3 regions of the Paenibacillus sp. WG02 genome follow, and region 1 is predicted to be linked to each of the others. Evidence: riboswitches for the same ligand, from Rfam matches in the RefSeq annotation. Region 1 holds a riboswitch; each other region holds the start of a gene.
What was found. A riboswitch is a leader RNA that binds a small molecule or an ion and turns the genes downstream of it on or off. The one in region 1 is predicted to bind cobalamin.

Region 1 (9,662 bases):
CTCTGGGATGCGGAGCTTTAATTTGTTTAAAGCCTCCGTCTGTGAAGCGGGATAGCTGAAGCTAACTTCTATGGTTTCTAAAATCGTGCTCATCCGATACTCCTCCAATTCCAACGCAGCCAAATTTCGAGCAGCAGCAGCATCGTGAACCCTATATAACTTTCCAATTTATATCGAAAAGGTACAGGATTAGCTCGATTAGGGGCCATGTGAATGTCATCTGTAAAACCTCTGGAGACAAGGCCATTTGACAGTGATTTATACCGCTGCATCGTTTTGATAAACATTTGAACAATAATAATGGCTGTATCCTTTAATCTATTTTGGAAACCGGTCTGACCGCCTCTTGATTGCTGGGCAACATACATGTTATTGGCAATTTCAAATAGGATGAACAGAAACCGATACATAATAAGCATAATTTCCAAAACCAACTTGGGAACGCGAACTTTATGCAACACTTGCAGTAATTCGGAAAAAGGAGTACTGAACATAATAAAGGACACACAGCTTAGGCTGGCTATAATACGAACGAATAATTTGCCAATTAGCAATAGACCTGTTGAAGTAACGGACAGCTTCCAGTCGATGAAGATAAAGGTCGCCACTTCGTGAATGTCTGGCAAAGCTTGCAAAGGACGGATCTCTACAACTAATGCGGGTACACTGCTTACAAAAAAAAGGCATGCAGCACCGATGACGGTTACATAATATTTGATTGGAACACGAGCATAGCCAACCGTCCACAGGGTCATCCAAACCGCTATAACTGCCTGAACCGCTGGATGTGTTAGATAAGATAACAGCAGCATAGCAACTGCAAAACCGCACTTCCACATTGGTGATACGGGACGTAAGGCATTTTTATAGGAGAGCGAATCGATTCGTTTCATCATTGGTTTTTGGACTTAGACGCTTTCCCTTTGAAAAAGCCAAAGGCAAACCCGATGAAGCCAGCCCCGATGGCTGCTTGTAAGGCGAACAGCATACTTTCTGTTTCAGATGGGAGCTCAAATAAAGAAGAGAACCATGGCTTATAGGAAGGTGCAATACTTTGGATCAATTGTTCAGCAGCATCATCCGATCCGCCAAATTCTCCTTTTGCGAAGATAAGGGGTAAGACAGCCAATAATACAACGGCAATTAACATCAGGGTATTTACGGTACGCGTTTTCATAGCTCAGAAGCTCCCTTCATTTTATGTTGTAAAATAGATAGCTCTTTAGGGCCATAAGATTGTAACCAATTCCATATTAATACGGTTAAAATGCCTTCACTAATGGCAAGAGGGATTTGTGTAATGGCAAAAATGCCGCCAAACTTCAAGAAAGATGCAACAAATCCACCTTGTTCAGCTGGGAATGCAAGAGCTAATTGGACAGAAGTAACAATGTATGTGGATAAGTCAGCAAGAGCAGCCGCTAAAAATATCGACCATTTTTGTTTGCCGGTTGTTTTCATCATGGACTTATATATGAAGTAGCCAACTACTGGACCGGAGAGAGCCATGGAGAAAGCATTTGCTCCGAGTGTTGTAAGTCCCCCATGTGCAAGTAATACGGCTTGAAATAACAAAACAATCGATCCTAGGACGCTCATAGGGAGCGGTCCGAACATCACAGCTCCTAAACCTGTACCCGTTGGGTGAGAACTGCTTCCGGTTACGGAAGGGATTTTCAGGGCCGACAGTACGAAGGTGAACGCACCAGCAAGACCTAGCATTATTTTGAGCTCTGGGTGTTCTTTCGTAATTTTGATAAGTGCTCGGACACCTAGAAAGAAGAACGGAAGGAAGGCTGCCCACCAAAATATTGCCCAACCTATGGGGAGAAAGCCTTCCATTATGTGCATGCCGTAGACGGTTTGCGGTTCATTAATGAATAGGTAGAGGGCTAACCCAATAACCATAAGCAAGAAGCTAGTGACTTTGGTCATTCGTGTTTTTGTTTGCATGTTTTTTTAATTCCTCCTATTAAAATTTGATAAACGAACAAAAAAGACCAATCCTAATGGATTGGCCGTGGGTACGTACGAATAAACGACAACTATAAGCTAGATGTCGAAAGACTTGACGTACACCGCTCCTTTCCGCGAAGGTTTCTGGGTGCATAAATGAAGGTAGGTCTCCTGGCTCTCGGATCATCGTTTCTTTCAGCCTTCCCTGATATGCATCAAGTGACATGATAGAAAGAAACTCCCCGAATACAGTGGCGGGACCGCTCGGGATTTGCACCCGATTCCCTGTTACCCCTTGCTTGCTACGCAAAGGCACCTCATTTATTCGAAAAAATATGTAATTGAAAAGAGTATAACACAATATAAAAGATTCGTAGCATAGGGAACGTTATTTTTCTTTTTCGCTTTACCGGACAACACAACACATATAGGTAAACAAAAAAAGATCGCGATTTCTCGCGATCCTTTTTGCCGTGCATGAACGTCCCAGGAGGGATTCGAACCCCCGACCGCACGCTTAGAAGGCGTGTGCTCTATCCAGCTGAGCTACTGAGACATAGACCTCTTCTTACCTTGCGGATGTGATCCGTTTAGCGAAGCGAGAGTTAATATATCATATCGTTTTATAGGAAGTCAACCCTTGATTCATAATTATTTTGCAATCACTCTGACAATCAAGTAAACTGTCACCAGCGAGACCAAGATTTCTGAGGTGATCATCATAACAGACCCATCCATCAATAACTTAATTCTTTTTCCGAAAACAGAGCAGTATTACGAAGAGGAGCTGACTCGGTTTCTACAGACAGAGCAGTATAGTGATGCGCTCCAACTGTTAACCTTTCTGCTGCAATTTCCGACAGTAGACCCTCACAAAGCTGAACAATGGGAAGCTCTGAGGAACTGGCTGTATACGATGTATCCGGAATCCATGTTTGCCATGACGCCAATGGAAGAGGACCCAGAGGAAGAATCAGATTTATTACGGCAATACATACAAGAAAAGACAGCTGACGATGGCACCTTTGCACTTAAGCTTCTGAATATGTTAAACGACGGCACACTGGAGCAGCAAGTCAATGCTCTTGAGCAATTGGCATTCATCGATCAATCGGGTGTAAGCCAACGGGTTAAGGAATGGCTATGCGAAAAGCCGCGGCATCCTCATATTCAGTTCAAAGCTTTGCAGGCGCTTAAACAGATGGGGGAGCGAGGATTTATCGAGTTCCCTAAGAATGGGGAAAAGATTCTTGTCGAGATCGAGGAGACACCGCTGTGTCCGGAGGATTTTCCATCACGGATTCGTGATATGATTCGCAGAGTCGGAGACATTAGTGAAATAAGCCAACCTGATTTTGTTTATTTTGCCAAGCAGACTTGGCAGGAATTTCTAGCCTATGCCTATGGGACATCGATCTATACAGATCTACAGAAAGCGGAAGAAGGGGCTGTTGATGTCTGGGCATCTGCACTTCATGCTATTCTTCAAGAGAAACTGTTTGGTGCGGTGAATCGGGAAGAATTACTAGACAATTACGGTATTGTTGATTCCATGAAGCTTCAGTGGAAGCGAGCTAATCTTGTGCTGCAGACGTTTGTGAAGCAGTTTAATCCAGATCCATCATAAGGCAAGAAAGGCTGCCTTGAAATGAAAATCTTATATGGTATAATAGAATGGTTGTAATGAGCGTAACGTGAAAATATGTCATCGTACATTTTTGGAGGGGAAAGCATAAAATGAAAGCAAGTTGGGAAAAAATAGAGAAGAACGTAGGCGTTCTTGAAGTGGAAGTTGGCGCAGAGCGCGTAGCAGATGCTTTGGATAAGGCATTTAAAAAGGTATCAGCGAAAGTGAATGTTCCAGGATTCCGTAAAGGGAAAGTGCCTCGTTCTATCTTTGAAGCTAAATTTGGTGTTGAAAGCTTGTATCAAGACGCTTTAGATATCATTTTGCCAGAAGTTTATGTGGAAGCGATCGAAGAGGTTAAAATCGAGCCTGTTGATCGTCCTGAAGTAGACGTTGAACAATTCGGCAAAGGTCAAGTGCTGAAGTTCAAAGCAAAAGTTACTGTTAAGCCTGAAGTAACACTTGGCGATTACAAAGGTATCGAAGTTGAAGCGGTAAGCACGGATGTTACGGAAGAAGAATTGAATGAAGAGCTTACTCGTTTGCAACAGCGTCATGCTGAATTGGTTGTTCTTGAAGAAGGACAAGCAGCAAATGGTGACGTCGTAGTCCTTGATTTCGAAGGATTCGTAGACGGTGAGGCGTTCGAAGGCGGCAAAGCGGAGAAATACTCCCTTGAGCTTGGTTCCAACTCCTTCATTCCAGGCTTCGAAGAGCAGCTCGTAGGACTTGGTAAAGGCGAAGAGAAAGAAGTTAATGTTAGCTTCCCTGAAAACTACCACTCCGAAGATTTGAAAGGCAAAGCGGCTGTGTTTAAAGTGAAAATTCACGACATTAAACGCAAAAACTTGCCAGAGCTTGATGATGAATTTGCTAAAGACGTGAGCGAGTACGATACACTTGTAGAGTACAAAGAAGAGTTGAAAAAACGTCTTCAAGAACGCAAAGAAAAAGATTCAGAGGCTGCTCTGGAAACAGCTGTTGTTGAAAAAGCTGCAGCTAACGCTGAAGTTGAAATTCCAGCTTCTATGGTAGAAGCAGAGCTTGATGTTATGGTGAAGGAATTCGAAAGACGTCTTCGCTCCCAAGGCATGACGCTTGAGATCTACTTCCAGTTCTCCGGTCAAAACGAGAGCGTGCTGAAAGAACAAATGAGAGAAGATGCTGACAAGCGTGTTCGTAACAACCTTGTTCTTGAAGCCATCGCAGCTGCAGAAAAAATCACAGTTTCCGATGAAGAAGTTGACACGGAGCTTGAGAAATATGCACAATCCTACCAAAAAACAACGGCAGAACTTCGTGAGCTGTTTGCTTCTAACGGCAGCCTAGAAGGTCTGAGCAACGATCTTGTGATTAGAAAAACGGTTGACTTCTTGCTTGAAAATAGCAAGCATGTTTCCGCAGCAGTATAAATAAGGTAAGTAAAGGCACGTACGTAAGCAACGTGCCTTTCTTTTACCCTATTTTAGCCCCCAAACTGCCCAAGACCATAAGAAATACCCTCATACATAGCAGTTCTCTGAAAAAATGACTTTGCTGTTCAAACGTGTTAAACTGTATCTGAATCTCAAATGAGAGAACTTGGCTATTGCCGCAAAAGGAGTTGGTACAATGAGTCTTATTCCTATGGTTGTTGAACAAGAGGCTCGTGGGGAACGTTCTTACGATATCTACTCGCGTTTACTAAAGGACCGCATTATCTTCATTGGGAGCGCTATTGATGATGATGTGGCTAATTTGGTCATTGCCCAGCTGCTCTTTTTATCAGCTCAGGATCCCGACAAGGATATCCACTTATATATCAATTCACCAGGTGGATCTGTAACAGCTGGAATGGGTATCTTCGATACCATGCAGTTTATTAAACCGGATGTATCTACGATTTGTGTAGGTATGGCTGCAAGTATGGGCTCTTTGCTGTTAACAGCAGGTGCCAAAGGTAAGCGATACGCGCTGCCGAATGCAGAAGTTATGATTCACCAACCGCTCGGCGGTGTAAGAGGTCAAGCAACCGATATCAAAATCCACGCGGATTGGATTATCAAAACGAAGCAAAAACTCAACCAGATCTATGTGGACCGTACGGGACAGCCGCTTGAAAAGATCGAAAGAGACACCGACCGGGATAACTTTATGAGCGCTGAAGAAGCGAAGGCATATGGGTTAATCGACGAGGTTATCACTCGAAACGACTTGAAATAAAGGAGTGATCCCATGTTTAAATTTAACGATGAAAAAGGCCAACTCAAATGTTCCTTTTGTGGAAAATCCCAAGACCAAGTACGCAAACTTGTTGCAGGTCCGGGAGTTTACATTTGTGATGAATGTATAGAGCTTTGCACGGAGATTGTGGAAGAAGAATTAGGACATGAAGAAGAGCTAGATCTCAAAGATGTTCCTAAACCAAAAGAAATTCGTAATATCTTGGACCAGTATGTTATTGGGCAAGAACAAGCGAAAAAATCATTGGCTGTAGCGGTTTATAATCACTACAAACGGATCAATTCGCAGAACAAGCTTGAAGATGTTGAGCTTCAAAAAAGTAATATCGTCCTTCTAGGACCAACGGGAAGCGGTAAAACGTTGCTTGCGCAAACGCTTGCCAAAATTTTGAATGTTCCTTTTGCGATCGCTGATGCCACTTCTTTGACTGAAGCAGGTTATGTGGGCGAAGATGTAGAGAACATTTTGCTCAAATTGATTCAAGCAGCCGATTATGATGTAGAAAAAGCCGAACGCGGCATTATCTATATTGATGAGATCGATAAAGTGGCACGTAAATCCGAGAACCCGTCTATTACAAGAGACGTTTCCGGCGAAGGTGTTCAACAAGCTTTGCTCAAAATTCTTGAAGGCACGGTTGCCTCTGTTCCTCCGCAAGGTGGACGTAAGCATCCGCACCAAGAATTCATTCAAATTGATACAACCAATATTCTGTTTATTTGCGGTGGAGCTTTCGATGGCCTCGAGCAAATTATCAAACGCAGAATTGGTAAAAAAGTAATTGGCTTTAGCACTGATGGGGCTAAAGTTGATTTGAAACCAGGCGAGTACTTATCCATGGTGCTTCCGGAAGATCTCTTGCGATTCGGATTAATTCCGGAATTCGTTGGTCGTTTACCGGTCATCTCTACGCTTGAGCCGCTTGATGAAGCAGCCCTTGTTCGTATTCTTTCCGAGCCTAAGAATGCGCTCGTTAAGCAGTACCAGAAGATGCTCGAGATGGATAACGTATCGCTCGAATTCGACGCAGAGGCACTTGATGCCATTGCCAAAGAAGCGATTAAACGTAATACTGGCGCGCGCGGTCTGAGAGCCATCATTGAAAGCATTATGCTTGATGTGATGTTCGAAGTCCCTTCGAGAACAGACGTCACGACATGTGTGGTATCCAAGGAAACTGTTCAAAACAAGATTACTCCTGTTTTGACGACCAAAGATGGCGCGCAGGCGACTGGTAAGAAGAAAGAAGAAAGTGCGTAACCCATAATTTCACAAATTACACACAGCCTCCAATCTGATTCCCTGCTAATGGGAATTGGAGCGGAGGATGTTTGGTGTCATGGGGAGAGAAACCATAATGTTCCATAGAAAAGATACGCGGGCCGTTCGTGTAGGCGATTTGACGATCGGTGGCAGTAATGAAGTCATCATGCAAAGTATGTGTACAACGAAGACAGCGGATGTGAAGGCGACAGTAGCAGAAATCCTTCGTCTTGAAGAAGCAGGCTGTCAAATCGTTCGTGTCACCGTGAACAACAAGGAAGCCGCTGAGGCAATTAAAGAAATCAAAAAACATATTCATATTCCACTCGTTGCGGATATTCATTTTGACCACCGCTTAGCGCTCGCTGCTATTGAGAATGGCATTGATAAAGTGCGCATCAATCCAGGCAATATCGGCCGCCGCGAAAAGGTAGAAGCGGTCGTTAAAGCTTGTAAAGAACGTGGCATTCCCATTCGTATTGGGGTTAATGCTGGCTCTCTGGAGAATCATCTTCTCGAGAAATATGGCTACCCGACGCCTGAGGCGATGGTAGAAAGTGCCTTGTTCCACATTAATATTCTGGAAGAGCTTGATTTCCATGATATTATCGTTTCACTCAAAGCTTCCGATGTTCCTATGGCGATTGCAGCCTATTCCCAAGCGGCTAAAGCCTTCAACTACCCACTTCACCTCGGTATTACAGAGGCTGGAACGCTCTTTACGGGGGCTGTGAAGAGTGCGGCAGGTATCGGAACGCTCCTTAACATGGGACTCGGTAACACACTCCGTATCTCGCTTAGCGCGGATCCTGTTGAAGAGATTAAAGTAGCTCGTGAGCTGCTCAAAACGTTCGGATTGATTACGAATGCTGCAACTCTCGTTTCCTGTCCTACTTGTGGACGGTTAGATATTGATCTGTTTTCGATAGCTAACGAAGTCGAGGATTATATTGCTAAGATCAAAGTACCGATTAAGGTATCTGTCCTTGGCTGTGCCGTTAATGGTCCAGGTGAAGCTCGTGAAGCTGATATCGGCATCGCAGGCGCCCGCGGCGAAGGCATGTTATTCCGATACGGAGAAATGATCCGTAAAGTGCCGGAAGCTGAATTGCTGGCTGAGCTCAAAAAAGAAATTGATATCATCGTTGATTCTTATGAAAAAACGGGTGTTATTCCAGGACGTAAGCACTAATAGCCTAAATGTTAATAAAATAAGCCGTTAAAGATGCCTCGGGTGAGGTGCTTTTAACGGTTTTTTTGTGCAATCTATTGGAGATCAGAGCCAATGAATCCTTTTTCGCATATTTGTTGCGCAAGAGAAGCATAATGAGTAAAACTGGAAAGCTTGTTCATTTGAAGTAAGTTTTTCTAACGAATATATGCAAACAAGGAGATGCTATGAATTTGCTAAGCAAGTATAGGACTGCTCTTCACATTACCCTTACGGTAATCGTAGGGATTTTTTTGCTTCTTTTACCCTTGCAGACAGGTGCCTCAGTGGTGGCGATACCTTCACAGCATGCGGCTGAGATCAAGACGAAGAAGGTGGCCATTGTCATTGATGACTTTGGCAATAATATGGACGGCACTAAAGAGATGTTGGATTTACCGATCCAATTCACTGTCGCTGTCATGCCCTTCTTGCCTTCTTCCAAGCAAGATGCGCAATTAGCGCACGATAAGGGGCATGAAGTCATCCTACACCTTCCTATGGAGCCTGTACGGGGCAAGAAGAGCTGGTTAGGTCCAGGAGCCATTACTACAGACTTGTCGAGTGATGAGATTCACAAAAGGATTGTAGCAGCTATCGATGATATTCCTTATGTAATAGGAATCAATAATCATATGGGCTCCAAAGCTACTGCAGATGAGAGAGTGATGAAAATTCTCGTTGATATTTGCAAAGAGAAAAATCTCATTTTATTAGACAGCCGTACGACTCCAAAAAGCCTAATTGGCAAGCTTGCAGGGCAAAATGGAGTTCCATATTCTGAGAATCAATTGTTCTTCGATGATCTTTACACATATAGTCACATCAGCAATCAAATGGTGAAGTTTAAAAAGTTAATCCATCAACGAGACGTGGTCATTGCGATCGGACATGTGGGTCCCCCAGGGAAAAAAACAGCCCAAGTCATTAAAGAGGCAATTCCTATCATTCAAAAGGAAGCGACCTTTGTTCCGATTTCACAAACAATGAAGCTCAATCCTAATTAGGATGAATCATGGCAAAGTATTGGTCTATCGCTTGTGCGATCGCTTTTGCTAGCTTAGCTTGATGGTGAGAATCATTCAGAAGCTTGCGGTCTGCTTTATTTGAAATAAAGCCTAATTCAACGATAACTGCTGGGCATTTCGTGTGTTTCAGCACATAATACTTTTTACCAAGAACAGGAAGTTCATCGGTACCATAAAGCTGATTCAGGGATTCTTGCAAAAGCCCCGCAAGCAAAATGCTGTCCGATTGATTTTGATATATAACAAGTGGTCCTCTGCGAGCAGATTTGCCTGACCAATTAATATGCATGCTTAGCATCATTTTGGGCTTAATGGTATTGGCGAGTCCAGAACGCTGCGCTAAATCCTTACGGTG
Region 2 (9,662 bases), 3.4 Mb from region 1:
GTGCAAATTACGCCGGAACGCGGACACGGGTTTGATGCTATCGCGGAACGGATCTATTTATATCCAGAAGTCAAATCGGTTTATCTCATGTCTGGCGCCTATGATTTACTTGTGGAAATTGAGGGCAGTTCCCTCAAACAAGTCGCTTCTTTCGTGTCTAACAAGCTTTCACCGATCGATCGCGTACTTTCAACAAAGACGAATTTTATATTAAAAAAATACAAACAAGACGGCATTATATTCGAGGATCAGGAAGACGATCACCGAATGCTCGTTTCGCCGTAAAGAAGAGGGAACGCCATGATCAAAGATGAGATAACGATCCAGCAGAACAAAGTAAAATCGATGCAGGACTACCTCGCTCCTGCCGTACGTGAAATGAAGCCTTCAGGTATTCGGAAGTTTTTTGATTTGGTGAGTAACAGCAAGGAAGATATTATTTCTCTTGGTGTAGGGGAACCGGATTTCTCAACACCTTGGCATGTCCGTGAAGCGGCTGTGCATTCCTTGGAACGTGGTAGAACAAAATACACGCCAAACTCAGGTATTCCTGAGCTTCGTGAAGCGATTGCCGATTACCTTCATACGTCCTTTAAAGTGAAATATGAGCCATCGAATGAAGTCCTTGTTACGGTTGGCGGCAGTGAAGCGATTGACTTAGCTCTCCGAGCTTTAATAACGCCTGGCGACGAGATTCTTATACCTGAGCCTTGTTATATTTCGTATTCTCCAATTACGAGCATAAGCGGCGGCGTAGCTGTTGGGATAGAGACCTTCGCGAAGGACCAGTTTAAGCTGACAGAGAAAGCTCTTCGCGATGCGATTACACCACGCTCCAAAATATTAATTCTCTGCTATCCTAGCAATCCAACAGGCGGTATTATGACCTATGAGGATTGGCTGCCGATTGCCAAAGTCATTGAAGAGAACGATCTTATTGTCATTTCCGATGAAATATATGCAGAGTTGACTTATGGTCAGAAGCACGTGAGCTTCGCGGCTATTCCCGGCATGAAAGATCGGACAATTTTGGTTAGCGGGTTCTCCAAAGCTTTTGCCATGACAGGCTGGCGGATGGGATATGCTTGCGGTCACCATGAGCTTATTTCGGCGATGACCAAAATTCATCAATATACGGTGATGTGCGCACCGGTGATGGGTCAAGTTGCTGCTCACGAGGCGTTGACGAACGGCTTGGAAGAGAAAGATCGGATGATCGAGTCTTATAACCAACGCAGACGTCTGATTGTAAAAGGGTTCCGAGATATTGGTCTCGAATGCCATGAGCCGCAGGGCGCTTTCTATGCATTTCCAAGTATAGTCGCAACCGGATTAACTTCAGAAGAGTTTGCTCAGCGGTTATTATTTGAGTCAAAGGTTGCTGCAGTGCCTGGAGATGTGTTTGGTTTAGGCGGAGAAGGCTTCCTTCGTTGTTCATATGCCTATAGTGTTTCTCAACTAAATGAAGCATTAGAGAGAATTGGTAATTTTATGAGAAAATTGTAATCTATAACGTAAATAAATATGTTCATTATTGATGAAAACTGGTATTCTTGTAGTAAGGAGGGATGAGCATGGCTTTTATGGAATATCAACTATCAACCTATCAAAAACATTTTCAAATTCGTGAACAGGATTTCGGACAACGTTGGTTAACCAAGCGTGCGAAGAAGCAAAACTCCCTTACCTTATTAGAAGAAGAGATTCATTCTCTGCGACGCAGGTTAGAACAGATGGTTTTTGACGGGGAAGAAATGACATCGGAATCCGTCGTTGAATTGAGTACAATGCTAGACCAAAAAATAAATGAATATATGCATAATGGGAAAAAAAGTCGGTGAAAACCGACTTTTCTCACGACTATCGATGGATTCAGATAACAAACGGAGGTACGCTCACAACATGAAAGTGAAATGGCTGTTGGTTATGATGATGGGTCTTATGGTGATGCTTACGGGTTGCGGCGGGCCGAAGCCGGATGTATCTATATTTATTATGGGTGCTAATGGTTTTCCAAGTGAAGCGGGGGACAAGCTGGAGAGTTCATTGAAATCCAAGGTTGGCGAGGTTCCTACAGTCAAAGTCAATACATCCCCTATATTTTCGTTGGAAAAAATGATTGTGGAGCTGGCAGCAGGAGGCAACGGTATCTTCATTCTTGCTGAAGATCAATTCAAATCACTAAGTAATCAAGCAGGTTTCGTTTCTTTGGATGATACGATCAAACCAGAAGATTATCCGGATGGCGTTATTCAAATAGCGGAAGAGGGCAAGCCTGCTGAAAAACATCTTTATGGTATTCCACTTGCAGGAAACAAATGGATGAAAGAGCAAGGTTTTGAAGGGAAAGGCTTGGTAGCTTTTATTCCTCAAAATGCTCCGAAGATGAATGAGTCGAAGCAAGTGCTCAAAGTAATTGCACAAAAGTAACAAGAAGTCTATAATCGACAAATAGATTGATAGTAAAATATGCAGCCATAGGTGCTGGTAAGCTCATTACTAGAGATTGCCACTTAAAAGGGAAGCCGGTTAAAGTCCGGCGCGGTCCCGCCACTGTAATCCAGGCATGAGTTGCCGGGAGAGTCAGGATACCTGCCTATGGTGCCGTTTACGACATCCTTCGAGGAAAAGGATCGCGTTAAATCAGGAAGCAACCGTAAGGGTTGCTGAGCGCCGCGATTTATCGTCCCCTTTGTTCCTTCGAGAACAAAGGGGCTTTTTTGTTAGTTGATAAGAAAGTATAAGTTTTATACTTTTGCTCCACATCAACCTTGACAAACGCGCTCGTCTCTGAGAGACGGCGCAGCCGTTTATCCTTGGGTTCAATCGAAATAAATTGTTCAGAGAGAGGGTTTACCAGATGAAAAGGAATTCAGTAAAAAATGCATTTATTCTTACAGTAGCGCTAGCAACAGCAATGAGTCTCGCAGCTTGCGGTAAAAAGGAAACGGAAATCTCTAATCCGTCTAAGCTTGGCGGGGAGGGGACGAAAGCCCCTGCTGCAACGGCGGCACCAACAACAGCAGCAGCCAAGAAGACGGTTTATCCTTTGAAAATAAAGGATGCTACGGGCAAGGAGTTTACATTTGATAAAGCGCCTGAGCGTATTGCATCTGTCTCCCCGGCGGAGACTGAAGCCCTTTTTGCAATTGGGCTTGAAGCTAATATTGTTGGTGTATCTGATTATGATGATTATCCAGAAGCAGCGAAAACGAAGCCAAAGCTTGGCAGCATAACGAAGCCTAACCAAGAAGCGGTTATCGCAGCAAACGCTAATGTCGTTTTTACGGGGGTTTCGATGAATCCCGATACGGTAGAAAAGCTGCGTGCTTTGAATATCAACGTGTTTAAAGTGGAGCCTAAAACAGTGGATGATGCCATTGCGAATATTCAAACGTACGGAATAATTACGGATCATCAGGAGCAAGCGGAAAAAGTGGTTGCTAAAATGAAAGCGGACCGTCAAAAGGTTGTTAATGCAGTGAAAGACGTGAAGCAAGAGAACAAGAAAAAGGTTTACATTGAATTTGCCCCGGGATGGACAGTGGGCAGTGGCGAGTTTATGGATGAATTGATCAAGATTTCTGGTGGTGTTAACGTTGCAGGGGACAAAAATGGCTGGTACCAAATCAGTGAAGAGAAAATCATTCAACAAAACCCAAGTGTAATTCTGTTCGCTAATGGTGTTGTCGATAGTAAAAGTAAGAAACCACTAGATGAAATTATCCGCACACGAAGCGGTTGGGATGCCATTGATGCCGTGAAGAACAAGCAGGTGATTGGCCTCGACCAAAACATGCTTAGCCGTCCAGGCCCAAGACTGACCGACGGGTTGCTTGAAATGGCGAAAGGCATTTATCCTGAACTGGTGAAATAAAATGAAAAGAAAATTAATGCTATGGGGAGGAGTAGGGGTTATACTCCTTCTTCTTTCTATTGTGGCGAGCTTGTCGCTGGGTACCGCAAATCTCCCGGTCCTGCAAATAGCCAGTATTCTCGCCAAGCATATCCCTTGGCTGGGAGATCACATCCATGCCACTTGGCCGCAGTCGTCCGAACAAATCATCAATAAAGTACGATTTCCACGTGTATTACTGGGGATTCTAGTAGGGGCTTCACTCTCAATCGCAGGGGCAGCCTTTCAAGGTGTGCTGCGCAATCCACTTGCGGATCCTTATGCACTCGGTGTCTCCTCGGGGGCTTCTGTAGGAGCCGCATTTTTAATCTATTTCGGACTGCAAGTAGCGTGGTTTGGGCAATGGTCGATTCCAATTGTTGCCTTCGTAACAGGACTTATTTCTTTATTTCTGGTTCTTAAGCTTGCGCAGATTGAAGGGAAGCTGAAGATGGAGACGCTTATTTTATCAGGCGTGGTCATGCAGGCATTTCTAGGGGCAATCGTATCCTTCATGGTGTCAATTTCCAAACAAGTCATTAATGAAATCATTTTCTGGCTAATGGGCAGCTTGGCCATGCGAGGTTGGTCGTATACGTATATCATTTCGCCCTATTTAATAATCGGTTTTATCGTGCTGCTAAGCTATGCAAGGTCGTTAAATTTACTGTCTTTGGGCGAGCGGCAGGCGTCACATCTCGGTGTGAATGTAGAGCGTACGAAGCTGATTGTGCTTATTGTGGCCACCTTCCTTACTGCTGCTGCGGTATCGGTTGCTGGTGTAATCGGCTTTGTAGGGCTCATCGTGCCGCATTTAGTGCGACTTTTGGTAGGTCCGGATTATCGGTTGATTATTCCATTGTCCGCAATAGGCGGCGGAATCTATGTCCTCTGGGCAGATACACTTGCTCGTACCCTGCTGAGTCCAACTGAAATACCACTTGGGGTCATTACAGCATTTCTGGGCGCGCCATTTTTTGCTTATTTGCTCCATAAGGATAAGAAAACGTTAAGAGGTTGATCAAGATGATTAAAGTGGAGAACCTTTCCCAGAGCTTTAGGGAACAGCAAGTGCTGGAGGACATCAGCTTTGAGATCAAGCAGGGTGAATTTTTTGGCATAATTGGGCCAAACGGCAGCGGTAAGTCGACGCTGCTCCGTCTACTATCAGGGATTGATCCTGTCAAAAACGGACGTGTTGACCTGGGTGGCCGTTTAGTATCCTCCTATTCGAGAAAAGAACTGGCTAAATGGCTTGCTGTTCTCCAGCAGGATGCGCTGCCTCCAGTTGGCTTTACGGTCCGTGAAGTGGTGGAAATGGGCCGCTATCCTTTTCAGAATTGGCTTGGTGAGGAGCCGGCTGATGCCGAAGGTTTAATTGATGGGATTGTCCGGAAGCTGCACTTGGAACCGCTGATAGATCGAACAATCGAGCGCCTTAGCGGCGGTGAACGGCAGCGTGTTTCACTTGCTAAAGTGATGGCGCAGCAGCCGCGGCTGCTTATGCTGGATGAACCAACAACGTTCTTGGATATCGGATATCAAGTACAGATGATGGACTATATCAAGGAATGGCAGCGAGAATCCGAGTTGACGATTGTAGCTGTCCTGCATGACTTGAATTTGGCTGCGCAGTATTGCACACGATTAATGGTTGTACATCATGGCGAGCTTGCGGCGATAGGAACACCAGATGAAATTATTACAAGCGGATTAATCAGCGAAGTGTATGGAACTGAACCGATTGTGCTACAGCACCCCGTTAACGATGCACCGCAAATTTTATTACAGCCCGGAAAATAGTTGAGCTATCGGAGGACACAATCATGAATAAGATGCAAGCAATTATAGATAGCATTAAGCCTGTTCATCAAGATGTGGTGAACCAAGCGAACGAGCATTTGAATCAGTTGACGAAACCGCAAGGAAGTCTAGGGAAACTGGAAGATATTGCGCGTCAGGTTGCCGGAATTACGGGCGAAGTGATGCCGATTTTTGAGAAAAAAGCGGTCATCGTAATGGCTGGAGATCACGGTGTATGTGAAGAAGGGATTAGTGCATACCCGGCGGAAGTAACGCCTCAAATGGTGCTTAATTTCCTTTATGGCGGGGCTGCTGTCAACGTTCTTGCCAGACATGCCGGCGCTGAAGTCGTCTGTGTCGATATGGGGGTTAATGCTGATCTGGAGCACCCTAATCTCCTTTCTCGCAAAGTAAGAAAAGGAACGCGTAATATGGCGCGTGAAGCGGCATTAACGCTGGATGAGACTGTGCAGGCGATACAAGCTGGCGTAGAAGTTGTAGACGAGTTGGTGGAAAAGGGCTATCGACTCTTCGCTATGGGAGAGATGGGGATCGGTAATACAACGGCCAGCGCGGCGATTTTGTGCGCTTTGACGGGCTTGGATGCCAGCATTGCTGTTGGTCGAGGAACAGGTATCGATGATGGCAAATGGCTGCATAAAGTGTCTGTTGTGAATAAGGCGCTGGATGTGAATGAGCTTCGTGTGGATGAGGTGAACACATCAAGCGCAGAGTATGCGCTGGATGTGTTGATGAAGGTCGGCGGACTGGAGATCGCCGGACTTGTTGGCGTGATTCTCGGCGCAGCGAAGAATCGCTGTCCGGTAGTCGTCGACGGCTTCATCTCGTCGGCAGCTGCACTTGTGGCGAGCCGATTAGCACCGCTAAGCGCGTCCTACATGCTCGCCTCGCACTTATCGCAGGAGCAGGGACATGCGAAGCTGCTCGAAGCGGTTGGCCTCGCAGCGATGCTGCAGATGGATATGCGCCTGGGCGAAGGAACAGGCGCGGTGCTTGCCTTTAACTTGATCGATGCCGCAGGCAAGATCATGAAGGAAATGGCGACATTCGAGAGCGCAGGCGTGTCGCGGGGTTAGAGGCTTGGCTGCAGCGATGATTCGTTAGCTTACGCAGTAAGTGAAGAGAGGGAGGCGAAGGCGCCATGGCGGTTTTGGTTACGGGCGGCGCGCGCAGCGGCAAGAGTTCTTTCGCGGAGAAGCTCGCTATGCATGGCAGCGAGCGAGGGATTTATATCGCGACTTCCCACATCTACGATGAGGAAATGAAGGAGCGGGTTGAGCTGCATCAGCAGATGAGGCTTGCCTCGGGGTATCTCTGGGATACCCGGGAGGAGCCTTTCCAACTGCGGGAATTACTGCTCCACCTGCAGGAGAGCGTGGAGGATGCCGTGGTCTTGGTCGACTGTTTGACGCTTTGGCTGTCCAACTGGTTGCTCCAACATGAGGGGGAAGTAGATGCTTCTGCTCGGGTAATGAAACGTATAGACGAGCTTGTAGAAGCCGTGTCCTCCTACCGTGGACACCTTATCTTGGTTACGAATGAAGTAGGTGACGGCATTGTGCCGGAATATCCGCTTGGCCGCAGTTTTCGTGATTTGGCAGGACGAATGAATCAACGCTTAGCTGAGGCGTGTGAGCAGGTATTCCTTGTCACGGTTGGCATACCCATGGAGCTCAAAAGCAGAGCTTATCGACTGGAATAATCGACTGGAATAAATACTGGAATAAATAAGTCTTTAAGCATAGAACGGTGATCAATATGTGGATATATTCTTGGCAGGAAATCGTTAGTATGACGGCTGCTGCCATTGCGCTGGACTGGTTAATTGGTGATCCGAAGTGGCCTACACACCCGGTTATTCTCATCGGACGCTTCATTCGCTGGGTAGAAGGCAAGTTACATAGAGGAAAAGAGACATCAGTTATCTCGTCTGGATGGGTGCAAACAAAGGGTGTCATGCTTACTGTTTCTACTGTAGTGCTGAGCTTTTGCGTGATGCTGCTGCTTATTCTTGCTGCTCGCTCGATCCATGAGTGGCTCGGATACTTGGTCTCTACATGGTTCATTTCCACAACGATAGCTATAAAAGGATTAAAGGATGCCGCATATTTAGTTTACAATCCGCTGCGTGCAGGTAATCTCACAGATGCTCGTAAGTACACGGGCTACATCGTAGGCCGCGATACGGATGAGCTCGGCGAGGAAGAACTGACGCGCGCGGTCGTGGAGACCGTGGCGGAGAACATCGTCGACGCGGTCATCGCGCCTTTGTTCTATGCGCTGATCGGCGGTGCGCCGCTAGCGATGCTGTACCGGGCATCGAATACGCTGGATTCGATGGTCGGCTACCGAAATGACAGATACCGTCATTTCGGCTGGGCGTCGGCCCGCTGGGACGACGTTATGAACTGGATCCCGGCTCGGCTCACCGGCCTCCTGTTGATCCTCGTCGCCCTGCTGCAGCCGGGCCTCTCGGCGAAGCGCGCAGCGGCAGCAATTCGCCGCTTCGCGCATTTGCACCCCAGCCCGAATAGCGGAATTCCGGAGTCGGCGGTAGCCGGGGCACTCGGAATTGAGCTCGGCGGGCTGAACGTCTATGGCGGCGCTGCGAGTGAGCGCGCTCGCCTGGGCTGGCCGCTGCGTCCGCGAACGCAGCAGGATATTGTTTACGCCGTGAGGATGCTCTACGGCGTCAGCTTTGTAGTGATGGGAGGATTGCTGTGCATACTACTCGTACTGTTTTACTAGACTGGCTGCGTGCTTGCATAGCAGCCTTTCAGTTTTTAACCCGTTTGCCCATTCCTGTGCAAATTGACTATACGAACCGAGTATTCCAAAGAAGCGTGATATTTTATCCGCTAGCGGGTTTCGTCATCGGTCTTCTTTTACTCCTAGCAGGCGAGGGGTTAAGCCTCATCCTGCCTGCGATGCCCGCAGCCGTTCTGCTGCTTGGGTTCTGGATCGTCTTAACAGGGGGACTGCATTTAGACGGGCTAATGGATACCGCTGATGGTATTCTTAGCCACAGACCCCGCGAGCAAATGCTAGAAATCATGAAAGACAGTCGCGTTGGCGCCATGGGTGTCATCGTATGTGTTCTCCAACTGCTCCTCAAATTTTCGCTTCTTTACACCTTGCTAGATACTGGTGGGATGGGCGGCGTAAGCTTCTTACTTGCGGTCGTGCCCATCTGGAGCCGCTGGTTTATGGTTGCAGCTATTCATGGTTGGCCATATGCCCGGCGAGACTCGGGATTAGGTAGTTTTTTTCGCGGAGTTACCAAATGGCATGTGACTTTGTCTAGCCTAGTAGCTCTCTTTACTACTACGCTTTTTATTGCAATTTTTTCCATGTGGCAAGCTGACTCTGGCGTTACATTGTTCTCCTTCACCAATGGTTTAACTATCATATTTAGCTTTGCTATAGGCACAATTCTAATTGGTTGGATTTTGGCCACGTATATAAGTCGTAAATTGGGCGGTTTAACTGGTGATACATACGGTGCATTGAACGAGCTTCTCGAAACTCTACTTTTATTGGGCATTGCCATTTTCGCAACTTCCCAGATGTAGGTTTGAAACATCCCGAACAAGAAATATGCCTTGGGGATAAATCAGCAGCTTCGTGAGGGCAGATGGGCTATCGTGGTTACCAATGTTGTATTTTCTACAACATTTATCACGCCAAAAGGATATTTTGCAACTTGAAGTTGCATTTCGTACAACATTTTGAGCACTTTTGTTGCGAAATGGTCTATATTGGGCCAAATTGTTGTACATTATGCAACAATGAAGGGAGAGAGGCGAGATTTAGGCATAAATTGTTGCACTTTCTACAACATCATTCAACTGCGAATATGAATTCATTCATCCAGCAACCTAAATTCTGCTTATAAGACGATTGATCCCGATTTAAGACAAATCAATGTAGAGCAAGATTGGTC
Region 3 (9,662 bases), 3.4 Mb from region 1:
CCCGTTAGGGGTTGGGGGTCATCTAATCAGATGGGGTGTGCAGCCTGAAAAGATCGAAGAGCATGATTGGTGGGAGGAGTTTAAGTACGATGGTTTGACATTGGCCTGTACGCCGGCTACACATTTTTCGGGGAGAAGCTTGACGGACCGTGGGGCTTCCCTATGGTGCTCGTGGGTGATCAAAGGAAAGCATTCCAATATCTTCTTCAGCGGTGATAGCGGATATTCCTCTCATTTCAAAGAAATTGGGCTGAAGTATGGTCCATTCGATCTTACGCTGATGGAGTGCGGTCAGTACGATGATCGCTGGTCTGATATTCATATGATGCCGGAAGAAACAGTCCAAGCTCATCTGGATGTGAAAGGAAAGCTGATGATTCCAATACATTGGGGGGCATTTACGCTAGCCTTACACGACTGGACAGATCCGGTAGAGCGTGCCGCAAAGGCCGCACATGCTAACAAAGTGTCAATTCTCACACCGAAAATAGGTCAAACTGTCCAAGTGAATGCCGCGGATTATCCGATAGAAACTTGGTGGAAGTAGAGGAGTCAATGCCAATAATACGACAGGAGTTACTTATTCAAGCACCAATTGAAGTGTGTTTTGATTTGGCTAGGAGTATAGATATCCATGCGGAATCAACCTCCCAAACGAGGGAAAGAGCGATAGCCGGCAGGACGCAAGGGTTGATTGAGTGTGGAGAAACAGTGACTTGGGAAGCTTATCATTTTGGTATTAAGCAGAAGTTGACTGCCCAGATTACGGGGATGGAGAAGCCGCATTACTTTGTTGATGAAATGGTAAGAGGAGCGTTCAAGCGATTTCATCATACACATGAATTTGTAACTGTAGAGCAAGGCACTTTGATGGTTGATACGTTCGATTATACCTCACCATTTGGAGGATTGGGGAAGCTTGTTGATCGCTTGTTTTTAGCTAACTATATGACTCAGTTTCTTGAAAAGCGCAATTTATACGTGAAGAAGATGGCCGAAGAGACAGCGGAGTCTGCAAGGTCATCTAGGTAAGAACTGGATACTGAGGCGGCCACATGGTATTATGGATAAGGTTGGTAGATCGAAGTGATCAGGAGAGAAGAATAATCTATGGTTGAACAAAAAAGTGAACGAAAATTTCATTTTCTGGGTGTACTGCTTGGAGTAGCGATTGATAACTTGGGGACAATGATATCGAGTGCGTTAATTGGCGGTATATATTTTGCTAATCGCCCGGTGAATGAGCAGGATGTAAGTGCAATATATTCGAATGTGGGTCTATTACTTTTGCTTATGGTCGTTGGTTTGTTCTGGTCGTTTCTTGGTGGATACATTGCTGCTAAAGTTGCGAAGCGTGCCGAATATTTCAATGCTGCCATCATTGGTGTCATCGGCGCTGCAATCGGGTTTGATTCCATTTTAACCAATAATAGCATTCCATTATGGTATGAGTTGATTGGTTTAGTCGTCATCGTACCGGTTTCACTATTAGGCGGATTCGTGGCTTTGAAGAGGAAAAAAGCCCCTTTAAAATGAATGTAAGATCGTAAAAAAGAGACTCGGTGATGTCGATCACCGGGTCTCTTGGCATTTTTAGCACATTTAACTAGTTGTAGTTGGCATGTGGGCGAGCATGGTTGCTTTTACTTTGTCGATCGTTTCTTGTAAATTCATATTCTCAAAAACATGCTCACAATCCTTGCGGTAGGAGACTTCCTCTATGTAGTGGTTCATGTAGTGGTCAATGACGTCCGTTGGCGTGTTTCGAGCAAGCATGCGTTCCATGATCGTTTGTTTGTTGACATAGATGAACAAGCGGATCGCTCTTTCTCCAAATGTATACTTGAAACGGTTAGCTGCATAACGATTCACAATGACATAGATAAGTCCATCTTTGCGAAGCGCTTCATCGATGTCCGCTTTCTTAATACCATAGAAATTCCCGTCAATTTCAACAGTTTGAAAAAATTCACCTGCAATGTCACTATCGATGAATACTTTGCGGGAGATGAAATTATAATCCTTCCCGTTGATTTCTTTGGGTCTAGGTGTTCGAGTTGTGTAGGAGACGACAGATGAGAAACCAAGCTCTTTGGCAATGTGATGGGCAATTGTTTTACGACCAGAACCGCTAGTACCCGTAAAGACAAACACCAATCCATTCGTTTCATGACTGCTCATATCAATTCCTCCTTCATAGAATGAAAGCGATATCTTGATAGATTCATTATAGTACGAAAATTCTGAAAATTAAAGAAATACTTTCTCGTTTTGATAGGAATCAAAGGGTGAAAATACGTTATAATAGATAGCATCACTTCGTTTAATGGAAAGGAACCTAACTATGCCTAAATATGCGAATTTAAGTGCGGAAGCAACGGAATTTTTACGTCAAAAAACGGGAAGCAGTCACTTAGAGTGCTATACCTATATTGACCCGGAGCGTGGGGAGGATAGTTTTTTTATCGTTAAAACGATCAACAAGGTCATTCAAGTTTCTTTTGCGGAAATTACCTATAATCCAAGCAGTTACCAGAGTCTGATGGAAGGACTCTACCAGGCCATCTATGAATAAATACGTGACAACCCTATCGATAGATGGTAGGATGATCGTAATTGCATATCAATGGAATTAGGTGCCATATATCCATTCGGATGTATGGTTAAAAGGGAAGACCGGTGAAATACCGGCACGGACCCGCCACTGTGAATATCGCCGTTTATTACGGTAACTCCTTGCAACATGCCACTGGGTAACAACCTGGGAAGGTGCAAGGGGATGATGAAGTCAGGAGACCTGCCTAATTCAACAACACATGAACCCTACGTGGAATTAGGGAGTGTTAGAGAGCGGTTACTTCTGGTTTTATTAACTGTCGTAATTTACCAAGCATTTCTAACATGACTTATGTTAGGGATGCTTTTTTTGTTTGTGTAATAACGGGGGAAGGGTGTTACAAAATGTCAGGAAAACTGCTTATTATCGGCTTTGGGCGGGGAGTTTTGAACATATCACGAAGCGTGCACGGGAAGCGATTGGGGAAAGTGAAGTCATCATCGGATATAACACCTACGTGGATCTTATCGCAGGTCTGTTAACCGAACAGCAAGTAGTTCGAACCGGCATGACGGAAGAAGTGAGTCGTGCGCAAGAGGCTGTGCGGCAAGCGAAGCAGGGTAAGAAAGTAGCCGTAATTTCCAGTGGAGACGCTGGAGTGTATGGGATGGCCGGTCTTGTCTATGAGGTATTGATGGAACAAGGCTGGACACGTGAGAATGGCGTTCAAGTGGAAGTGATTCCGGGCATTTCTGCTGTTCATTCGGCTGGATCTCTGCTAGGGGCACCAATTATGCATGATTCTTGCACCATCAGCTTAAGTGATCATCTGACGCCATGGGAGCTGATTGCGAAGCGGGTTGAGGCAGCAGGAATGGCAGATTTCGTCATTGCCCTCTATAACCCGCGAAGCGGTAGACGGACCAGACAAATCGTGGAGACGCAGCGCATTCTCCTTAAGCATCGATCTCCTTCAACACCTGTTGGGATTGTTAAAAGCGCGTATCGAGACCGCGAGCATGTGGTTGTGACGACGCTTGCTGATATGCTGAATCATGATATTGGCATGTTAACGACCATTATTATTGGCAATTCCGCTACTAAGCTGTATGACGGTCTCATGATTACACCACGCGGTTACCAGCGGAAATACACCTTAGGGGCTGAAACACAGCCGCTTAAACCACATCAAAGGTTGAAATCTGAAGCTGAGCCTTGGGCTTTGGAACAACTGGATGGGCAGGACTTAGATGAATCTTTGGAGGAGTTTGATGAAGAAGATGAACTTATGGATGCTGAGGTGACTGAGAGTAAAGAACCGTCCCAGCTAAAGTCATCGCCCAATTTGTCACCTAGCAACTCCTTACAACTTGCAATGGAAGCCCTGCAGCTAGTATCCAAAGGGACTAAAGAGGTGTCTTTTGAATTTGACAATAAGCTGACTGCGACCCAATCGATCTTTGAGTTTGCCGTAAGCCCGGGTATCGCGAATAAAAAGTTAACAGCTGCCCAGTTGTGTGCGTTAGGCGAGATTGTCGGAGATCGTGGAGACATCGAATACTCCCCGCATCATCAACTGATTGTTCGTGTGCAAACCAATAACCCTAAGCAGATTACATCCGAACTAAGTGCACTTGGTTTATTGTTATCACCGATTGGTGATGTTGCTCAAATCAAAGCATGTGACTTTTGTAATTTGGAAAAAGGCGAGTCTATTCCTTATGCGGAAGCCATCCATCATCGAATTGGCAATCTAGAAGTACCAAAAGAGTTGAAAATTGGCTTTAACGGGTGTGGCATGGCTTGTTATGGAGCTGTTCAGCAAGATATCGGCATCGTCTATCGCAAAGAGAAATTCGATCTATTTCTTGGCGGAAAAACAGTAGGTCGAAATGCACATGCGGCTCAACCCGTTGCAGAAGGAATTGCTCCTGAGGAGCTTGTCGACTTAGTGGGCAGGATCGTGGAACGTTACCAAAAAGAAGGACATCCGAACGAACGGTTTCATAAATTTTTCAAGCGTGTCAAAGAAATTGAAGGCTACCGCCATCAAGAAATGGTAGGTTTCGTCATCGAAAATGCCATTTGCGGCGATTAGGATTAGGGGGAAATAAGGATGAATGCTGTTTTATTTGTGGGTCATGGGAGTCGGGAAGAAGGCGGGAATGAGGAAGTTCGCCTCTTTGTATCAGAAATTGCGAGTAAGATGAAAGAGCAAATTGTCGAGACCTGTTTCCTGGAATTTGTTCAACCAACGATCATGCAAGGAATTGACCGCTGTGTTGAATTAGGGGCCACTCATATTGTTGTCATTCCGATTATCTTATTTGCGGCTGGGCATGCGAAAATTCATATCCCGTCTGCTATTGATGATGCGAAATTAAAATATCCATTGGTGAAATTTACATACGGCAGACCGATTGGGGTACATGAACAAATTCTGGATATTTTATCTTCAAGGGTTGAGGATCTCGGAGTTCAAGTGAAGGAAGATCTGGGTGAAACAGCGCTGCTCATCGTTGGGCGTGGAAGCAGTGATGCAGATGCGAATAGCGATTTGTTTAAAATCTCTCGTTTATTCTGGGAGAAGCTTCAGGTGAAATGGGTGGAAACAGCCTTTATTGGCGTTACAGCGCCTCTGATGGATGCTGGGATTGAGCGCTGTTTGCTGCTCGGTGCAAAGAAGGTCATCATTTTGCCGTATTTCCTGTTTACTGGTGTTTTGATTCAACGAATGGAACAAATGGTTCAAGGATATCGGGAGACATATCCGGATAAACAATTCCAAATGGCTCCATATTTTGGATTCCATCCGCTGCTACAAGAGATTTTGATTGGACGCGCACAGGAAGCGCTTCAGGATGAAGTGAAGATGAACTGCGACATGTGCCAATATCGGCTTGAGGCGATGAAGCATATCGATCATCATCACCATCATGATCATGACGATCATCACCATCACGACCATGAACATAAACATGACCACCATCACGACCACGACCATAAACATGATCACGACCACGATCATAAGCATGAACATGAACATCATGACCATGCCCATTCGAGAGGTGACAAACGATGATTCTCGTTCTTGCAGGAACAAGTGACGCTAGGGAGCTGGCGTTGGGGATTCGCGCAGCAGGTTATTCTGTGCTCACAACAGTTGTGACCGAAAGTGCAGCAAAGAGCATGGAGGCGGAAGGGCTTCCGGTACTCACAGGCCGCCTGACCGCAGATGATATGAATCAGCTAATTCAAGTTAAAGGCTTACGCGTGGTTGTTGATGCGACCCACCCTTTTGCGGAGGAAGCGTCGAAGAATGCGATGGCGGCTGCAAAGCTGGCAGCTGTACCTTATGTTCGATTCGAACGTCAGAGCCTGTCCATCGAACAGGGGGCACTCATTACAACGGTTGATGATTATAAACAAGCTGCAGAGTTAGCAGCTGAGAAGCGTGGCAGCATTATGCTGACAACCGGCAGCAAAACGTTGAAGATTTTTGCTGATCGTCTGATTGGGCTTCCCGATACAAGGCTCATCGCGCGGATGCTTCCACGCCAAGATAATATGGAGAAATGCGAAGAACTGGGGATTGAGCAGAAAAATATTGTGGCTATGCAGGGCCCTTTTTCCAAAGAGTTAAATAAAGCGCTCTATGACCATTACAAAGTTACCTTGATGATAACGAAAGAAAGCGGGAAAGTCGGAGCGGTGGATGAGAAGCTCGAAGCAGCGCTGGAAATGGGTATTCCGAGTATTGTGATAGGAAGACCGGAACTAGAATATGGGACGCTCTATTCAGACTTTCAAGGCGTTATACAATTTGTAAACGATAGCATTCATAAGGAGGGCTAAATACGATGGATTTTCACACGGATTTTAAACCGTTAACCGTACAACCGCAAGAAATTGAAGAGAAAAGCTTTGAGATGATTACTGAAGAATTAGGCGAGCATACGTTTACACCGGAGCAATATCCGGTTGTACAGCGTGTGATTCATGCTTCAGCGGATTTTGAATTAGGACGCAGTCTTGTCTTTCACCCCAGAGCAATCGAGGCAGGTATTGCTGCCATTCGAGCTGGTAAACTCGTTGTTGCCGACGTTCAGATGGTGCAAGTCGGCATCAGCAAACCGCGTATCGAGCAATTCGGCGGCGATGTTAGAGTATATATCTCGGACAAGGATGTCATGGAAGAAGCAAAGCGTCTGAACACGACTCGGGCAATAATTTCAATTCGCAAAGCGATTAAGGAAGCGGATGGCGCTATTTATGCCATCGGAAATGCACCGACAGCCCTGCTGGAGCTGATTCGCCTCGTCAAAGAAGGAATCGCGAAGCCTGGGCTCATCGTCGGAGTGCCTGTGGGCTTCGTTTCCGCAGCGGAATCGAAAGATGAACTGGCCAAGCTGGACATTCCGTTCATCACGAACATCGGCCGCAAGGGCGGCAGTCCCGTTGCCGTTGCAGCCGTCAACGCGCTGTCGATTATGGCGGCGCGTAAGGAGTAGCGCCTATGGAGGAAATACCGGGCAAGCCGCTGCGCCACGGCTACACCACCGGCTCCTGCGCAACCGCAGGAGCCAAAGCAGCTCTACTGGCGCTCATCGAGCAATCGCCACAAACGCACGTGCACATCCGTATCCCCATCGGGGAAACGGTTGAGTTTGCCCTGCACAGCTGCGCGTTCACGCAGCTGTGGGGCGAAGCCGCCGTCATCAAGGACGGCGGCGATGATCCCGATGCGACGCACGGTGCGGAGATCATCGTGCGCGTAAGCTATCGTGCCGAGCCTGGCGTCGGCATTGATGGCGGTATTGGCGTCGGGCGCGTGACGAAGCCCGGCCTGCCGGTAGAGATCGGTCAAGCAGCGATCAACCCGGTTCCGCGGAAAATGATCCGCGAAACCGTGCAGGAAGTGCTTGACCTATACGAGATCGCGCACGGAGTAGACGTGCTCGTCTCTGTGCCCGCCGGCGAAGAAATCGCCAAGAAGACGCTGAATGGGCGTCTTGGCATCCTCGGCGGCATCTCGATTCTCGGCACCCGTGGCACGGTGGTGCCGTTCTCGAGTGCGGCCTACAAGGCCAGTGTCGCTCAAGCGATTCGCGTAGCCGTGAAATGCGGCTGCAAGCATCTCGTGCTCTCGACGGGCGGCCGGACGGAAATATTCGGGATTAGCATGTATCCCGAGCTTCCGGAGGAAGCTTTTATCGAGATGGGCGATTTCGTCGGGTTTGCTTTAATACAAGCCCAAAGACAAGGCATCCGTAAGGTTACGTTGGTCGGCATGATGGGCAAGTTCTCTAAGGTGGCTCAAGGTGTGATGATGGTGCATTCGAAGAGTGCTCCAGTTGATTTTGGGTTTCTAGCACAGGTCGCGATCGAATCGGAAGCGTCCGATGCGCTTGTTGAAGAAATTAGAGGTGCCAACACAGCCTCGCAGGTTGGAGATTTAATGGCTTCTACGGGAAATTTGCGTTATTTTGAGCGATTATGCGAGCGCTGCAACTTAGCCGGACTAGAAGAAGTTGCGAGAGACGGGTTTGATTTCATAGAAACAGCGATCATTTCAATGAAAGCCGAACTCTTAGGGAAATCGGCGATGGTGAAGCGGAGCGAGAATGGAGAGATGGCATACGAATGAGTAGAAATGTGAAAGTGATTGGTGTTGGCGATAACGGACAAGGGAGCCTGCTCCCTTTATATATCAAATGGATTCATGAAAGTGAAGTGCTAGTTGGCGGTGAGCGGAATCTTGCCTTTTTTCCTGAATATAAGGGTGAGAAAATCGTCATAAAAGGCAGCTTGCCAGAGCTCATGAGTAAACTCCAAAAAGAAGAACGTTCCATTGTCATCTTGGCTTCGGGCGACCCGCTCTTTTATGGGATTGGCGGATATGTAGAGAAGAAGCTGGAAGGTGTACAAATTTACCCGGCTGTTAGCTCGATTCAACTGGCTTTTGCCCGGATGGGGGAAAGCTGGCACGATGCTTATATCACAAGCGTTCATGGACGGAGCATCAAAGGCTTGGCGCAGCGAATAGACGGGAAAGACAAAGTGGCCCTGCTCACGGATGAAACGAATTCACCGAGTGCGATTGCGGCTTATTTGCTTTCTTTTGGCATGACCGAATATCGTGCCTTTGTGGCAGAGAATTTGGAAGGAGCCGAAGAACGCTGTGGTTGGTACGATTTGGACCAGCTGGTCACGGAAACATTTTCACCACTTAATGTAGTTATTTTGAAAAAACAAGTCCCAGGTCCTGTATGGCCGCTTGGCATTGAAGATGATCAGTTTGCCCAACGCAAACCGGATAAAGGGCTAATTACGAAAAAAGAAATTCGCGTATTAAGCATCAGTCAATTAGCTCTACAAGTAGATAGTGTCGTATGGGATATTGGAACTTGTACAGGATCAATAGCCATTGAGGCGGCACGCATAGCTCGTGAAGGTGCCGTATTTGCTATCGAGAAAAACGAAGACGATCTCCAAAATTGCCTGGAAAACAGCGCCAAGTTTCGTGTGGATCTTACAGCCGTGCATGGTAGAGCGCCAAAGGGTCTCGATACTTTCGCAGATCCGGATGCCATCTTTATTGGCGGAAGCGGTGGAGAGATGCAAGAGCTGCTAGAAGTATGTGCAGCGAGACTGAAGCCGAATGGCAGGATAGTGTTGAATGCAGCGACGATAGAAACGTTATATGAGGCTGATAAGACGTTTGAGAAGGTCGGGTTCACAACGCAGATATCGCTTGTACAAGTATCTCGCAGCAAGCCTATCCTTCATATGAAACGATTCGACGCACTGAATCCGATCTACATCATCACAGCGCAGAGCAAGCAGACAGATATAGAGGGAGGAACAGGCAATGAGTAATCTCGGCACACTGTATGGTTTGGGTGTTGGCCCAGGAGATCCGGAATTAATTACGGTCAAAGCTTTTCGATTGTTAAAAGAATGTCCGGTCATCGCTTACCCAAGAAAGAAGCGTGGAGCCAAGAGCTACGCATTAGCGATTACGGAGCTGTACGTGAATACGGAGCAAAAAGAGATGATGGGGCTCACTTTTCCAATGACAAGGGATAAAGAAGCGCTAGAAATG

Region 2: it holds a riboswitch for cobalamin, as region 1 does, so the genes downstream of both, ACBP55_RS31205 (ABC transporter substrate-binding protein) here and ACBP55_RS08955 (energy-coupling factor ABC transporter permease) in region 1, are expected to answer to the same signal.
Region 3: it holds a riboswitch for cobalamin, as region 1 does, so the genes downstream of both, cobJ (precorrin-3B C(17)-methyltransferase) here and ACBP55_RS08955 (energy-coupling factor ABC transporter permease) in region 1, are expected to answer to the same signal.

The regions. Positions count from the first base shown of each region.
Region 1 is NZ_AP036016.1:1,886,343-1,896,004, forward strand. Features, by position in the region: gene ACBP55_RS08940 (energy-coupling factor ABC transporter ATP-binding protein) at 1-93, opposite strand, end outside; gene cbiQ (cobalt ECF transporter T component CbiQ) at 90-896, opposite strand; gene ACBP55_RS08950 (energy-coupling factor ABC transporter substrate-binding protein) at 893-1,177, opposite strand; gene ACBP55_RS08955 (energy-coupling factor ABC transporter permease) at 1,174-1,953, opposite strand; cobalamin riboswitch at 2,100-2,291, opposite strand; tRNA gene ACBP55_RS08960 (tRNA-Arg) at 2,439-2,512, opposite strand; gene ACBP55_RS08965 (hypothetical protein) at 2,669-3,583, shown strand; gene tig (trigger factor) at 3,694-4,995, shown strand; gene clpP (ATP-dependent Clp endopeptidase proteolytic subunit ClpP) at 5,195-5,785, shown strand; gene clpX (ATP-dependent protease ATP-binding subunit ClpX) at 5,798-7,066, shown strand; gene ispG (flavodoxin-dependent (E)-4-hydroxy-3-methylbut-2-enyl-diphosphate synthase) at 7,164-8,261, shown strand; gene ACBP55_RS08990 (divergent polysaccharide deacetylase family protein) at 8,468-9,286, shown strand; gene ACBP55_RS08995 (N-acetylmuramoyl-L-alanine amidase family protein) at 9,279-9,662, opposite strand, start outside.
Region 2 is NZ_AP036016.1:6,898,429-6,908,090, reverse strand. Features, by position in the region: gene ACBP55_RS31225 (Lrp/AsnC family transcriptional regulator) at 1-285, shown strand, start outside; gene ACBP55_RS31220 (aminotransferase class I/II-fold pyridoxal phosphate-dependent enzyme) at 301-1,506, shown strand; gene ACBP55_RS31215 (aspartyl-phosphate phosphatase Spo0E family protein) at 1,575-1,841, shown strand; gene ACBP55_RS31210 (type 2 periplasmic-binding domain-containing protein) at 1,903-2,430, shown strand; cobalamin riboswitch at 2,463-2,614, shown strand; gene ACBP55_RS31205 (ABC transporter substrate-binding protein) at 2,861-3,877, shown strand; gene ACBP55_RS31200 (FecCD family ABC transporter permease) at 3,879-4,916, shown strand; gene ACBP55_RS31195 (ABC transporter ATP-binding protein) at 4,922-5,698, shown strand; gene cobT (nicotinate-nucleotide--dimethylbenzimidazole phosphoribosyltransferase) at 5,722-6,795, shown strand; gene cobU (bifunctional adenosylcobinamide kinase/adenosylcobinamide-phosphate guanylyltransferase) at 6,861-7,421, shown strand; gene cbiB (adenosylcobinamide-phosphate synthase CbiB) at 7,478-8,467, shown strand; gene cobS (adenosylcobinamide-GDP ribazoletransferase) at 8,440-9,291, shown strand.
Region 3 is NZ_AP036016.1:5,252,004-5,261,665, reverse strand. Features, by position in the region: gene ACBP55_RS24110 (MBL fold metallo-hydrolase) at 1-547, shown strand, start outside; gene ACBP55_RS24105 (SRPBCC family protein) at 556-1,032, shown strand; gene ACBP55_RS24100 (hypothetical protein) at 1,111-1,536, shown strand; gene ACBP55_RS24095 (guanylate kinase) at 1,603-2,181, opposite strand; gene ACBP55_RS24090 (hypothetical protein) at 2,345-2,575, shown strand; cobalamin riboswitch at 2,618-2,819, shown strand; gene cobJ (precorrin-3B C(17)-methyltransferase) at 2,952-4,655, shown strand; gene ACBP55_RS24080 (sirohydrochlorin chelatase) at 4,674-5,639, shown strand; gene cobK (precorrin-6A reductase) at 5,636-6,412, shown strand; gene ACBP55_RS24070 (precorrin-8X methylmutase) at 6,418-7,068, shown strand; gene ACBP55_RS24065 (cobalt-precorrin-5B (C(1))-methyltransferase) at 7,074-8,204, shown strand; gene cbiE (precorrin-6y C5,15-methyltransferase (decarboxylating) subunit CbiE) at 8,201-9,436, shown strand; gene cobI (precorrin-2 C(20)-methyltransferase) at 9,429-9,662, shown strand, end outside.